DNA from 3 places in the Leclercia sp. CFBP8987 genome. Region 1 is predicted to be linked to each of the others. Evidence: predicted binding sites of a transcription regulator. Region 1 holds the regulator's gene; each other region holds the start of a gene.
What was found. Region 1 encodes LexA, which represses DNA repair genes until DNA is damaged. Its sites were predicted from a motif close to TNCTGTATGTACATACAGNA; they were not measured.
Positions count from the first base shown of each region.

Region 1 (4,975 bases):
CGCGCCAGTGCCGAATACAGTCAGGTCTTTTCATCTTTTCATCCCCTGTGGTTTTTCGTCAGGGTAGCACACCCGGGGGATCTCGGCGTTTAGGCCAGAACATGGTAAACTGGCGGTTTGTTATTCCACGTTATTCGAGGTGCAAAATGGAAACGACCACAATGCAGGCACTGTTAGCGCAAGCCGAAAAGCTGTGCGCGCAACGCAATGTGCGCCTGACTCCGCAGCGCCTTGAAGTGTTGCGTCTGCTGAGCCTGCAAAACGGGGCCATCAGCGCCTACGACCTGCTCGACCTGCTGCGCGAAAGCGAGCCGCAGGCTAAACCGCCTACCGTCTATCGGGCGCTCGATTTTTTACTCGAGCAGGGTTTTGTACATAAGGTGGAATCGACCAACAGCTACGTGCTGTGCCATCTGTTCGATCAGCCGACTCACACCTCAGCGATGTTTATCTGTGACCGCTGTGGCAGCGTGAAGGAAGAAGGCGCTGAAGGGGTGGAAGATATCATGCATACCCTGGCAGCGAAGATGGGGTTTGCTCTGCGCCACAACGTGATTGAAGCGCACGGTCTGTGCCGCAACTGCGTGGAAGTGGAAGCCTGTCGCCATCAGGAAGATTGTCAGCACGATCACTCTATCCAGCTGAAGAAAAAGCCGCGCTGAGGGCAAAAAAACGGGCGACCTGAAAGGTCGCCCTGGGCGTACATCCGTGTACCTGCGGGTATAGGTTAATTACCAGCGATAGTTGTTACGGGTTTCCCAGTCACCAACTTCTTTCTCCGCCTGGTCTTTCTCATAACCATAGCGTTCCTGGATTTTACCCACCAGCTGGTCACGTTTACCTTCAATGACGGTCATATCGTCATCAGTCAGATCGCCCCACTGTTCTTTTACTTTACCTTTAAATTGCTTCCAGTTACCGCCGACTTGGTCTTTATTCATCATCGATTCCTCTTCGTTCGGTCGTTAAGGTTAAGTTCGTCCTAAAATACGTTTCGTGCTGGACGTGATAATAATTATAGATAAGCCTGCGGCGTTAGGTTTGTTATTCGGAATCTTTTACCATTTGGCCAAGCGAAGCCGCTACAGAAACCAGGTTCCGTTGCGCCAGTGCCGGTGCCAAATCCACGCCAGAGAGAGCCCACGCAGGGCCAGGAACACGCTCAAAGCCAGCCACAGACCGTGATTACCCAGCCACGGTAGGGTGAACAGCGTCAGGCCAAACCCGGCGGCCGCCACGGCCATGCTGTTGCGCATCTCTGCTCCGCGGGTTGCGCCGATAAACATGCCATCCAGCAAATAGCACCAGACGCCCACCACCGGTAACACCACCTGCCAGATAAGATAGTGGCTCGCCAGCGCGCGCAGCTCGGGTAGCGAGGTCAGCAGGGCAATGATGTTGTCGCCTGCCAGGGCATAGATGAGCGCAAAGGCCAGCGCCACCAGGCCGGACTGACGGCAGGCCGCCCGCCACACTTCCCGCAGTTGACCGCTTTCCCGGGCACCATAGGCCTGCCCGGAGTGCGCTTCGACCGCATAGGCGAAGCCATCCAGGGCGTAGGCGGTAAAGGTCAGCAGGGTCATCAGCACGGCGTTGACGGCGATAATCTCCGGCCCCAGCCGCGCACCCATTACCGTCAGCGCCCCGAAACAGAGTTGCAGCAGCAGCGAGCGCAGCATGATGTCGCGATTGAGGGCCAGCAGCTTGCGGATATTGCCCCGCCAGCTTGCCTTCAGCAACGCCAGCGAAATACCGCGCAGGGCCAGCACCCGCCACACCATCCACAGGCCGATCGCCAGGGTGGCATATTCTGCGATAGCGGTCGCCAGGGCCGCGCCCTGCACGTTCATCTGCAAACCCATCACCAGCCAGAGATCCAGCACGATATTGAGCAGGTTACCCACCACCAGCAGGATCACCGGCGCCCGGGCATACTGAACGCCCAACAGCCAGCCCAGCAGGACCAGGTTAGCCAGCGATGCCGGGGCGCTGAGCCAGCGTATTTCAAGGAAGCGTCGCGCCTGATGGAGAACGGCCTCGCTGCCACCGACGATATGCAGGGCCAGATCGATAAGTGGCGTGCGCAACAGCACAATCAATAATCCGGCACCCAGAGCCAGGATCAGCGGCTGTACCAACGCCCGGGCCAGACGCAGCGGATCTTTCGCGCCATAGGCCTGGGCGGTAAGCCCGGTGGTGCTCATGCGCAAGAAGAGCAGCAGCATAAACAGGAAGCTGGTTGCCGTCGCGCCGATGGCGACACCGCCCAGATAGATGGGCGAATCGAGATGACCAATTACTGCCGTATCCACCAGCCCAAGCAGAGGGACGCTGATATTGGAGACGATCATAGGAAGTGCAAGACGCCACAACGCCTTATCGGAAGCAGTCAGGAGAGACATGAGAATGTTCGCCGGAAGCAGAAGAAGCAGAAGAAGCAGACTGCGACAGGGCCGCAGTCTGTCAGAAAGCAGTTATAACCACTCACCGTTGCGGATGACGCCAACCGCCAGGCCTTCGATGGAGAAGTTATTTTCACGCAGGTCGACAACAATCGGGGAAAACTCACTGTTTTCCGGCAGCAGTTGTACGGTATTGCCCTGCTTTTTCAGGCGCTTAACGGTCACTTCGTCGTCGATACGCGCCACAACCACCTGGCCGTTACGCACGTCCTGCGTTTTATGCACCGCCAGCAGATCGCCGTCGAGAATACCGATGTCTTTCATCGACATGCCGCTTACGCGCAGCAGAAAATCTGCGCTCGGTTTAAACATGCCAGGATCGACCTGATAGTGGCCTTCGATATGCTGTTGCGCCAGCAGCGGTTCACCAGCGGCGACGCGACCGACGAGCGGAAGGCCCTCTTCGGCTTCAATCAGCAGACGAATACCGCGAGACGCACCGGAGACAATCTCAAGCACACCCTTGCGCGCCAGTGCCTTAAGGTGCTCTTCAGCGGCGTTTGGAGAACGGAAGCCCAGACGCTGCGCGATTTCTGCACGCGTCGGCGGCATACCCGTCTGGCTGATATGATCCCGAATGAGATCAAACACCTCTTGCTGCCTGGTCGTTAACGCTTTCATTCCGCCCCCTGGGTGTATATACAGTTATGCTGTGAGTATATACAGCTAAAGGTGATTTTGGAACCACAAACCGCATAAAAAACCAGAGACTTGTTCGGTTTCTGAAGGCTTATCGTAAATGTCCCCAAAGCAGCGTGACCCAGGTAAACAACGCAACGATAATCGCCATCAGCACCGCGGCAGAGCCCATATCTTTCGCCCGGCCCGAGAGCTCGTGAAAATCAGTGCCAATGCGGTCGACTACCGCCTCGATCGCACTGTTCAGAATTTCGACTATCATCACCAACATCACCGAGCCAATCAGCAATACGCGGGTGATAGGATCAACATCCAGCCAGCAGGCAATAATAATCGCCACGGCGACCGCAACCCCCTCCTGGCGAAATGCGGCTTCATTGATCCAGGCAGCACGGATGCCTTTCCATGAATAACCGGCAGCTTTAATGATTCGGGTTAACCCAGTGGTATTATTGGCCATTAAAAGAAACCTTTCTTCGAAAATAGCGTCAGAAACGGTGGCTTAAGCGCTATGCGCCGCCCCCGGAAGTATGACGGGTAACAACAGAAATCTTGCGCGCTTTCTGTTATCCTTGCGCCGCAATTGCATTTTTAACCAGAGGCTTTACATCGTTTATGTCTGGCTGGCCACGAATTTACTACAAATTACTTAATTTACCATTAAGCGTCCTGGTAAAAAGCAAGTCTATCCCGGCGGTTCCCACGCTGGAATTAGGACTCGATACCTCGCGTCCTATTATGTATGTGTTGCCTTATAACTCGAAGGCAGACTTGCTGACGCTGCGCGCCCAATGCCTGGCGCACGATCTTCCCGATCCGCTGGAGCCGCTGGAGATCGACGGCACCCTGCTGCCGCGCTACATCTTTATCCACGGTGGCCCTCGTGTGTTCACCTGGTACACGCCGAAAGAAGAGTCGATCAAGCTGTTCCACGACTACCTCGATCTGCACCGCAGCAACCCGCTGCTGGACGTGCAGATGGTCCCCGTGTCGGTGATGTTTGGCCGTCGTCCGGGGCGCGATAAGGGCGAAGAGAATCCGCCGTTGCGCATGCTCAATGGGGTGCAGAAGTTTTTCGCCGTCAACTGGCTGGGCCGCGACAGCTTTGTCCGTTTTTCGCCGTCAGTCTCACTGCGCCGGATGGCCGATGAGCACGGCACGGATAAGACCATCGCCCAGAAGCTGGCCCGCGTGGCGCGTATGCACTTTGCCCGTCAGCGTCTGGCTGCGGTAGGCCCACGCCTGCCCGCGCGTCAGGATCTGTTTAATAAGCTGCTGGCCTCAAAAGCCATTGCCCGCGCCGTTGAAGACGAAGCGCGCAGCAAAAAAATCTCCCATGAGAAGGCGCAGCAAAACGCCATCGCCCTGATGGAAGAGATTGCGGCTAACTTCTCCTACGAGATGATCCGCCTTAGCGACCGTATCCTGAGCTTTACCTGGAACCGGCTCTATCAGGGGATTAACGTGCACAACGCCGAGCGTGTGCGCCAGCTTGCCCACGACGGCCATGAGATTGTCTATGTGCCCTGCCACCGCAGCCACATGGACTACCTGCTGCTCTCGTACGTGCTCTATCACCAGGGGCTGGTGCCGCCGCACATTGCTGCGGGGATCAACCTCAACTTCTGGCCGGCAGGCCCGATCTTCCGCCGTCTGGGTGCGTTCTTTATTCGCCGTACCTTTAAAGGCAATAAGCTCTACTCGACGGTGTTCCGTGAGTATCTGGGCGAGCTGTTCAGCCGTGGCTACTCGGTGGAATATTTCGTGGAGGGTGGCCGTTCCCGTACCGGGCGTTTGCTCGATCCGAAGACCGGCACCCTGTCGATGACCATTCAGGCGATGCTGCGTGGCGGTACGCGTCCAATCACCCTGGT
Region 1 covers NZ_CM188255.1:263,194-268,168, reverse strand. Annotated here, with positions in the region: gene SOM40_RS01265 (cupin domain-containing protein) at 1-34, opposite strand, end outside; gene zur (zinc uptake transcriptional repressor Zur) at 147-662, shown strand; gene SOM40_RS01255 (CsbD family protein) at 732-941, opposite strand; gene dinF (MATE family efflux transporter DinF) at 1,083-2,402, opposite strand; gene lexA (transcriptional repressor LexA) at 2,475-3,083, opposite strand; gene SOM40_RS01240 (diacylglycerol kinase) at 3,193-3,561, opposite strand; gene plsB (glycerol-3-phosphate 1-O-acyltransferase PlsB) at 3,717-4,975, shown strand, end outside.

Region 2 (4,975 bases), 1.2 Mb from region 1:
TAGCCATCGACTACCAGCGTACGCCGGTGCAGCGCCGAAGGCTGAATATCCGCGCCCATCACCGTCGGGATCCCCAGCGCGCGCACCATAATGGCGGCATGGGAGTTGGCGGCGCCATCGCGCACCACAATCCCGGCCAGCCGGTCCTGCGGCAGCTCTGCAAGCGTGGTGGCGGAGAGTTCATCCGCCACCAGCACAAAGCGCGGCGGCCAGGTATTGGCCCCCTGAATGGTGTCATCGAGATGGAACAGCAGACGCTGGCCTAAGGTACGCAGATCCCCGGCACGCTCTTTCAGATAGCCGTCGGTTAAGGCAGCGAACTGCTCGGCAAATTTTTCGACGACCTTTTTAACCGCCCACTCCGCTACCGAGCCGCTGTCGACCTCGTCAAACAGCTCCCGGCGCAGCCGGGCATCGGACAACAGGTGGGAGTAAAGATCGAAGATCGCTGCCGTCTCTTTCTGCGCCCCGGCGGCAAAACGCTTGCTGTAGCGGCGAAACTCATTGGCGGCCTCTTCCAGCGCACCGGTGAGTCGTTCGCGCTCAAGGGCGGTGTCCAGCGTCGAAGCTTCGTAAACCTGCTCCATTAACGGCAGCGTGGCGTCCATCCAGCCTTCTGCAATCGCGACGCCCGGTGAAGCCGGTAAGGCGCGAATGCGCGTCTGCCGGTACTGACCAAACAGCGCCGCCAGCTGCGACTGGGAGAGGATAGCCGCCATTTGCGTGGCCAGCGTAACGAGGAATGACTCTTCGCTTTCGTCGTACTGGCGCAGCTCACGCTGCTGGACCACCAGCACGCCAAGCAGCTGACGGCGCTGGATAATTGGCACGCCGAGGAAGGCGCGGAAGCGCTCTTCTTTTACGGAAGGAATATATTTAAAGCTGGGGTGTTTCTGCGCATCGGCAAGGTTGATGGGTTCCGCCAGACGCCCGACCAGACCGACAACGCCTTCATCAAATGCCAGCGCGACGGTACGACCACGCGGTTTTTTCAATCCGCGCGTGGCCATAAGGTAGTAACACCTGCGGTCGTGATCGGCCAGATAGACCGAACAGACCTCGGTTTCCATCGCAAGGCAGATATCCGTGACCAGAATATCCAGCGCCTCGTTGAGCCGCGGGGCACTGGCCACCTTCTCGACTATTTCACGCAGGCGGGTGAGCATAATGTGCGTAGCTTAACCTCTTTTACGTCGCCAGGCAGGTGCGCTCTGCGGCTTAGGAGGGGCCTCCTGAAGCATCATCACAGCACTTGCGAACTCTTTCATCACCCTACGGTAAACGTCGCGCTTAAACGACACGACCTGACGAACGGGATACCAGTAGCTGACCCAGCGCCAGCCATCAAATTCGGGCGTGCTGCTGGTTTGCATATTGATATCCGCATCGCTGCTCACCAATTGCAGAAGAAACCATTTCTGTTTCTGGCCGATACATACCGGCTTTGTGTCCCAACGCACCAAACGCTTCGGTAACTTGTAACGCAACCAGTTGCGGGTCGAAGCCAGAATGCGAACATCCTTGCGGCTTAAGCCAACTTCTTCGAACAGCTCCCGATACATCGCTTGCTCTGCGGACTCTCCTGGATTGATCCCGCCTTGGGGAAATTGCCAGGAGTGCTGACCATATCGCCGGGCCCACATAACCTGACCCTGGCGATTACAAATTACGATACCTACATTCGGGCGGTAGCCATCGTCATCAATCACCGGACTACCCCAAACTAAACCTTATATATAAATGATTGTTTCACACTCCAGTGAGGCGGTAAACCACTCTCTTTCTGGCCTGGAGCCTAATAACATTTGAATAACTCACAATTATCAGCTGAGTTATAAACAGATGAGCGGTCAGAAAGGCAATTTTATTCACTTTTTCTGTGGATAGAGTTGTGAAGAAGTGTGGAATTACCGATGGACAACCCAGATCACTCTGAATATTGCAGAGAATAGCGTTTTTTACAAACCACTATAATTCATACAGTTAAATTGTGAATTGCGTGAATTACAGCGCTTAGTGTGATGCAGGTCACCTTAAAGATCCTGGTACTGATGAAAGATCGAACAACGTCGGTTTTATCCACAGATTGTGCCAATAAGTTAGGCACATTTTGTCTGATTTTTCGATTTTCATCCCACGTCAAGGCTGTAAATGGAAACAGTAGTGGGTGTTATACCCAGTTATCCCATTTTTCTGTGGATAACAGGGGGTAAGATCCTGTTTATTGTCAGTGACCAGATTTGAACAACCCGGATGCTCCCCTCAACCTGACCGGATTACAGCCGATAAAAACACTGATAAATCATCCACCTGGCATCAGCAAAAAGAAAAAGATAAACTCATTCAGTGCAGTGGAAAACTGCTGTTCATTTTTTAACCAAAAGGCAATACTCATGCTTTCCCTCGCCCCTCTGACGTCTCCCCCCGCAACGGAAGCGGCATTACTGCAACAAGCGCAACGCCTGGCGGGATACTCGCTGGGAGAACTCGCTGCCCTGGCTGGTCTGCCAATTCCACCCGATCTTAAGCGTGATAAAGGGTGGACGGGCGTTCTGCTGGAGCTGTGGCTGGGAGCCAGCGCGGGCAGCAAACCTGAACAGGATTTTGCCGCCCTGGGGGTGGAGCTGAAGACGATCCCCATCGACAGCCTGGGTCGCCCGCTGGAGACCACTTTTGTCTGCGTGGCACCGTTAACCGGCAATACCGGGATCACCTGGGAGAGCAGCCACGTGCGGCATAAGTTAAAGCGCGTGCTGTGGATCCCGGTAGAAGGCGATCGCGCGATCCCGCTGGCGCAGAGGCGCGTCGGTGCGCCTTTGATCTGGAGCCCGAATGAGGAAGAAGATCGTCAGCTGCGGCTGGACTGGGAGGAGCTGATGGACATGATCGTGCTGGGTCGGGTGGAGCGTATCACCGCCCGCCACGGGGAAGTACTCCAGCTGCGGCCCAAAGCGGCAAACAGTAAAGCGCTGACCGAAGCCATAGGCGCGGGCGGCGAACCTATCCTGACGCTGCCCCGCGGCTTTTATTTGAAAAAGAACTTCACGGGAGCCCTGTTAGCACGTCATTTTCTGCTGAATACCTGACTTTTTACCCAGAATTATGTCTTTTATCACAGATTTGCCTGTTTTTTCAGATTTCACCGCTTTGTAAAAAACCTTGCCCGAGTTATTACTACAATAAGATGTAATACGAGCCAGGTGGAGGTAATAAAGAATGAAAAAATGGGCAGTAATAATCTCGGCTGTTGGTTTAGCGTTTGCCGTTTCAGGTTGTAGCAGCGATTACGTCATGGCGACGAAAGATGGCCGCATGATCCTGACCGACGGCAAACCCGAAGTCGACGATGATACCGGTCTGGTTAGCTACCGGGATCAGCAGGGTAATAATATGCAGATTAACCGCGACGACGTTTCACAGATTATTGAAAGATAGTATTAAAGGTCAGCAGCTTGCTGACCTTTTGATTTTTCGCTTCCCCTCTGTCATGTTTATATTCCTTTGTCGGGAGTTTCCTGACGCATAAAACATGTCAACTAAGGAAGCCGGCTATGCATTATCACCGTATCCCCCATAGCGCACTTGAGATAAGCCAACTGGGGTTGGGCACGATGACATTTGGTGAACAAAATAGCGAAGCCGATGCCCATGCGCAACTCGATTACGCCGTCAGCCAGGGCATTAACCTGATTGATGTCGCAGAAATGTACCCGGTTCCGCCGCGTCCGGAAACACAGGGCTTAACCGAAACCTACGTCGGCAACTGGCTGGCGAAACGCGGTAATCGCGAAAAGCTGGTTGTTGCCTCCAAGGTCAGCGGCCCGTCGCGCAATAACGACAGCGGCATTCGCCCGAATCAATACCTCGATCGTAAGAACATCCGCGCCGCGCTGGACGCCAGCCTGACGCGTCTGCAGACCGATTACCTCGACCTCTATCAGGTTCACTGGCCTCAGCGTCCGACCAACTGTTTTGGCAAGCTCGGCTATAGCTGGAGCGACAGTGCGCCGGTCGTTACGCTGCTGGAAACCCTGGAAGCCTTAACCGAGTGCCAGCGTGCGGGGAAAATCCGCTATATCGGTGTCTCTAACGAAACGGCCTTCGGCGTGATGCGCTATCTGCACCTGGCGGATAAGCACGATCTGCCGCGCATCGTTACCATTCAAAACCCGTACAGCCTGGTAAACCGCAGCTACGAAGTGGGTCTGGCGGAAGTGAGCCAGTATGAGGGCGTCGAGCTACTGGCCTACTCCTGCCTGGCCTTTGGCACGCTGACCGGTAAATATCTTAACGGTGCAAAACCGGCGGGGGCACGTAATACACTGTTCAGCCGCTTTACCCGTTACAGCGGCGAGCAGACGCAGAAAGCGGTAGCAGCCTATGTGGATATCGCCAGACGTCACGGGCTCGATCCGGCGCAGATGGCGCTGGCGTTTGTACGCCGTCAGCCGTTTGTTGCCAGCACCCTGCTGGGCGCGACCACTATGGAGCAGCTGAAAACGAACGTCGAAAGCTTCCATCTGGAGCTGAGCGAAGAGGTGTTAGCGGAGATTGAAGCGGTGCATCAGGTGTATACCTACCCGGCACCGTAATAAAAGCAAAAAGGCAACGTAAGTTGCCTTTTTTAATGTTTGCGCCCTCGGACCAAAGGAGAGGTTCAGGGTGAGGGCATCAGGCCGCACAACCCATCGGCCCTGTCACCGCCGACGCTGCCAGATCCACAGTCCCGTAATCGCCAGCGCAAACAGGCCCCCAAACCCAACGCCAATGCCTACCACCGGCACACCCACCTTCACCGCCAGCGAGTAAAGACCCAGCATCAGCAGCATGGCGGCGTTTTCGCCGAGGTTTTGCACCGCGATGGCGTTACCTGCGCCCACGGTATGTTTCCCGCGCTCCTGCAGCAGCGCATTCAGCGGCACCACGAAGAAGCCACCGCAGATCCCCATCAGGAACAGCAGCGCATAGGCCGGTA
Region 2 covers NZ_CM188255.1:3,968,573-3,973,547, forward strand. Annotated here, with positions in the region: gene ptsP (phosphoenolpyruvate--protein phosphotransferase) at 1-1,166, opposite strand, end outside; gene rppH (RNA pyrophosphohydrolase) at 1,179-1,709, opposite strand; gene mutH (DNA mismatch repair endonuclease MutH) at 2,394-3,086, shown strand; gene ygdR (lipoprotein YgdR) at 3,217-3,435, shown strand; gene SOM40_RS19075 (NADP(H)-dependent aldo-keto reductase) at 3,552-4,592, shown strand; gene lplT (lysophospholipid transporter LplT) at 4,698-4,975, opposite strand, start outside.
Region 2: mutH (DNA mismatch repair endonuclease MutH) is a predicted target of LexA. The motif match lies at 2,144-2,163, and genes of this name have one in related genera.

Region 3 (4,975 bases), 500 kb from region 1:
AGGGCGATGATCTCCAGCGCTGTTTGCAAGTGGTTCATGTTCTGGCCCCTGTCTCCAGAGCAAAAAAAAAGACCTGAACCCCCTCTCCGCTCGAAAACGGAGAGGGGGTTCAGGTCTTGCCTACGGATCGTAGTTACACGCCTGTGGGTTTTATATCGTCCAGATTGTGTTTAAAAGTCAAACAGTCATGTCACTTTGCGTAGCGAAATGTGAGCCGCTTAACCTTTTTTAGCGCCGTACTGCTGGAACCACGTCAGCATCCGCTGCCAGCCATCTTTGGCTGATTCCGCGTGATAGCTCGGGCGATAATCGGCATTGAAGGCGTGCCCGGCTCCCGGGTAAACCACAATCTCTGCCGTTGCGTTTGCCGCGCGTAGGGCATGGCGCATGGTCTCTACCGTATCCAGCGGGATCCCGGTATCCTCGGCGCCATACAGCCCCAGGACCGGCGCACTCAAATCGGTCGCAATATCGACCGGATGCTTCGGTGAATTCAGCGTCTTTTCACCCACCAGCTTGCCATACCATGCCACGGCGGCTTTCAGCTGCGGGTTGTGCGCGGCATACAGCCAGCTGATACGCCCGCCCCAGCAGAAGCCGGTCGCCAGCAGACGGTGGGGATCGCCGCCATTACGCGCCGCCCAGTTGGCGACGTGGTCGAGATCTGCCAGCACCTGCGCGTCCGGCACTTTACTCACCAGATTGCTGAACAGAGTAGGAATATCGTTGTAATCGTTCGGATCGCCCTGACGGAAGTAGAGCTCAGGTGCCACGGCCAGATAGCCTTCCAGCGCCAGACGGCGGCAGATATCGCGAATGTGCTCATGCACGCCGAAAATTTCCTGAATCACAATGACGATCGGCAATGCCCCTTGCGCATTTTTGGGCCGGGCATGCCAGGCGGGCATGTTATCGCCCTGGGTCGGAATGGAGGTCTCCCCGGCAGTAATGGCTTCGTCGGGGGTAGTGACAACGGTTGAGGCTTGCAGGTCAGCAGCAGGTGCAAATCCAGATTTTCCAGTCATGGCATTCTCCGTACCAATTAGCGCAAAAGTAAATATAGTCCGCAGGTTAACAATCCACAGTGCCCGAAACAGGCTATCTTTTGTGCAACAGATAACGATATAACTCGTTAATGTGATGTTAATCACTATTTCATGGTAATTAACTGCAATCAATTTTATTCATGGTGATGCCCGTCACGAAAAAAAGCCGGTTCCTTCGGTAAAGTACCGCTTTGCTTCTGCTGACAAACTGACCCACAGAGGAGTTTTCTATGTCTAAGTCTGATGTTTTTCATCTCGGCCTCACTAAAAACGATTTACAAGGGGCTACGCTCGCTATCGTCCCTGGCGACCCTGAGCGTGTGGAAAAGATCGCCGCGCTGATGGATAAGCCGGTTAAGCTGGCAGCCCATCGCGAATTCACGACCTGGCGGGCAGAGCTGGATGGCAAAGCGGTGATCGTGTGCTCTACCGGTATCGGTGGCCCGTCTACCTCGATTGCCGTTGAAGAGCTGGCGCAGCTGGGCATCCGTACTTTCCTGCGTATCGGGACTACCGGTGCGATCCAGCCGCATATCAACGTTGGCGACGTACTGGTCACCACCGCGTCCGTTCGTCTGGACGGTGCGAGCCTGCACTTTGCCCCAATGGAGTTCCCGGCAGTAGCCGATTTCGAATGCACCACCGCGCTGGTGGAAGCCGCGAAATCCGTTGGCGCGACGACTCACGTTGGCGTGACCGCCTCCTCTGATACCTTCTACCCGGGCCAGGAGCGCTACGACACCTTCTCTGGTCGCGTAGTGAACCGTTTCAAAGGCTCGATGGAAGAGTGGCAGTCTATGGGCGTGATGAACTATGAAATGGAATCCGCCACGCTGCTGACCATGTGCGCAAGCCAGGGTCTGCGTGCCGGTATGGTTGCGGGTGTGATCGTTAACCGTACCCAGCAAGAGATCCCGAACGCCGAGACCATGAAGCAGACCGAAAGCCACGCGGTGAAAATCGTGGTAGAAGCGGCCCGCCGCCTGCTGTAATTTCCCCTTTTCTATGCCAAAGGCCGACCTGTTCGGCCTTTTTCTTTGCGTAGCGCCTCGCAGAAAACCCTTTTCAAACTGGACGTTTATACAGCACAATTCTATTTTGTGCGGGTCATACCTTGATGCAGGGGGCGTCGTGGATATTTCCATCCTTTTTTATGTCGTTATTGCGCTGGTCAGCGTAGGTGTGGGCTGGTTGTTCGCCAGCTATCAGCATGCGCAGCAAAAAGCCGATCAGCTTGCCGAACGTGAAGAGATGGTGGCCGATCTCAGTGCATTAAGACAGAACATCGCCCAGAGCAGGCACTGGCGTGACGAATGCGAGCTGCTCAACAACGAGCTGCGCAATCTGCGGGATATCAACACCTCGCTGGAAGCCGACCTGCGCGAAGTGACCACCCGGCTGGAATCCACCCAACTGCATGCGGAAGACAAAATCCGCCAGATGATGAACAGCGAACAGCGCCTGAGTGAGCAGTTCGAAAACCTCGCCAACCGCATCTTTGAGCAGAGCAACCGCCGGGTCGATGAACAAAACCGCCAGAGCCTGAGCGGCCTGCTGTCGCCCCTGCGTGAACAGCTGGACGGCTTTCGCCGCCAGGTGCAGGACAGCTTTGGTCAGGAGGCGCGGGAACGCCATACGCTGGCCCATGAAATCCGTAACCTCCAGCAGCTGAATGCCCAGATGGCGCAGGAGGCCATCAACCTCACTAAAGCGCTGAAAGGCGACAATAAAACCCAGGGCAACTGGGGCGAAGTGGTTCTGACCCGCGTGCTGGAGGCCTCTGGCCTGCGCGAGGGTCACGAATATCAAACCCAGGTCAGCATTGAAACCGAAAACCGCGCGCGAATGCAGCCCGACGTCATTGTCCGTCTGCCGCAGGAGAAGGACGTGGTCATCGACGCCAAAATGACCCTCGTGGCCTATGAGCGCTACTTCAATGCCGAAGACGACTACACCCGCGAGGCGGCGTTGCAGGAGCATATCGCCTCGGTGCGTAACCATATTCGTCTGCTGGGGCGTAAAGATTATCAGCAGCTGCCGGGCCTGCGTTCGCTTGACTATGTGCTAATGTTTATCCCGGTTGAGCCGGCCTTCTTACTGGCGCTGGATCGCCAGCCGGAGCTGATCTCCGAGGCGCTGAAAAACAACATTATGCTGGTCAGCCCTACCACGCTACTGGTGGCGCTACGCACCATTGCGAATTTGTGGCGCTACGAGCATCAGAGCCGTAATGCCCAGCAGATTGCCGATCGTGCCAGCCGCCTGTACGACAAAATGCGTCTGTTCGTCGATGATATGACCTCGGTCGGGCAGAGCCTGGAACGCGCCCAGGATAACTACCGCCAGGCGATGAAAAAGCTGGCCTCCGGGCGCGGCAACCTGCTGGCTCAGGCCGAATCGTTCCGCGACCTTGGCGTGGAAGTAAAACGCGAGATTAATCCGGAATTGGTCGAGCAGGCCACCTCGCAAGATGAAGAATATCGGCTGCGCAGTGAGGTTCCCGTTCAAAATACAAACAATACCTTAGCAGGCGCCCAGGCGTCGGCAGACCCCCTGGAGCGTTATTCCCGGGGTGGTTGAATCGTAGGGCAAATGCGCCCAATCTGTTACACTTCTCAAACATTTGACTGATAAGCAGGCTCTGAGATGGTTGAAGATTCACAAGACACAACGCACTTTGGCTTTCAGACTGTCGCTAAAGCGCAGAAAGCTGATATGGTGGCCCACGTATTCCATTCCGTGGCGGCGAAGTACGATGTAATGAATGACCTGATGTCATTCGGCATTCATCGCTTGTGGAAGCGCTTCACTATTGATTGTAGCGGCGTACGTCGTGGACAAACCGTGCTGGATTTGGCTGGCGGCACCGGCGACCTGACAGCGAAATTCTCGCGTCTGGTGGGCGAAACGGGCCGCGTTGTGCTGGCTGATATCAACGACTCCATGCTGAAAATGGGGCGTGAAAAACTGCGCAATATTGGCGTGGTCGGCAACGTTGAATATGTCCAGGCGAACGCTGAAGCGCTGCCTTTCCCGGATAACACTTTTGACTGCATCACCATCTCTTTCGGTCTGCGTAACGTCACCGACAAAGAGAAAGCGCTGCGTTCCATGTACCGTGTGCTGAAACCGGGTGGACGTCTGCTGGTGCTGGAGTTCTCCAAACCGATTATTGAGCCGCTGAGCAAAGCTTACGACGCCTATTCATTCCACATCCTGCCACGCATTGGCGAGATGGTTGCCAACGACGCTGACAGCTATCGCTACCTGGCCGAATCGATCCGTATGCACCCGAATCAGGACACCTTAAAAGCCATGATGCAGGATGCAGGCTTTGACAATGTTGATTACTTCAACATGACGGCAGGCGTTGTCGCGCTGCATCGCGGTTATAAGTTCTGAGTGGAGGTGGCGAATGCCGTTTAAACCCTTGATCACAGCCGGTGTGGAAAACGTACTCAATACCTTTCTGTACCGGTCTCCTGCGCTGAAAACGGCGCGTCAGCGTCTGAACGGCAAAGTGCTGCGGGTGGTATTAAAAGAGTTTTCGACCCCGCTGGTGCTGGTATTCAGCGAGCGTCAGCTCGACGTGCTCGGTGAGTGGGAAGGCGAGGCCGACTGCTCCGTCATCACCCATATGAGCACGCTGCCCAAACTGCGCGATCGCCAGCAACTCACGGCCCTGATCCGCAGCGGCGAGCTGGAGGTCGAAGGCGATATCCAGGTGGTACAAAACTTTGTCTCACTGGCCGATCTGGCCGAGTTCGACCCGGCAGAATTGCTGGCTCCCTGGACTGGCGATATTGCCGCTGAAGGGATCAGTAAAGTACTGCGCGGCGGCGCCTCGTTCCTGAAGAAGGGTTTTCAGCGCCAGCAGCGTTACGCCGGGGAGGTGCTTACCGAGGAGTGGCGTATGGCACCAGGTCCAC
Region 3 covers NZ_CM188255.1:4,641,105-4,646,079, reverse strand. Annotated here, with positions in the region: gene SOM40_RS22395 (beta-glucoside-specific PTS transporter subunit IIABC) at 1-38, opposite strand, end outside; gene SOM40_RS22390 (dienelactone hydrolase family protein) at 219-1,025, opposite strand; gene udp (uridine phosphorylase) at 1,277-2,038, shown strand; gene rmuC (DNA recombination protein RmuC) at 2,178-3,626, shown strand; gene ubiE (bifunctional demethylmenaquinone methyltransferase/2-methoxy-6-polyprenyl-1,4-benzoquinol methylase UbiE) at 3,693-4,448, shown strand; gene ubiJ (ubiquinone biosynthesis protein UbiJ) at 4,462-4,975, shown strand, end outside.
Region 3: rmuC (DNA recombination protein RmuC) is a predicted target of LexA. The motif match lies at 2,115-2,134, and genes of this name have one in related genera.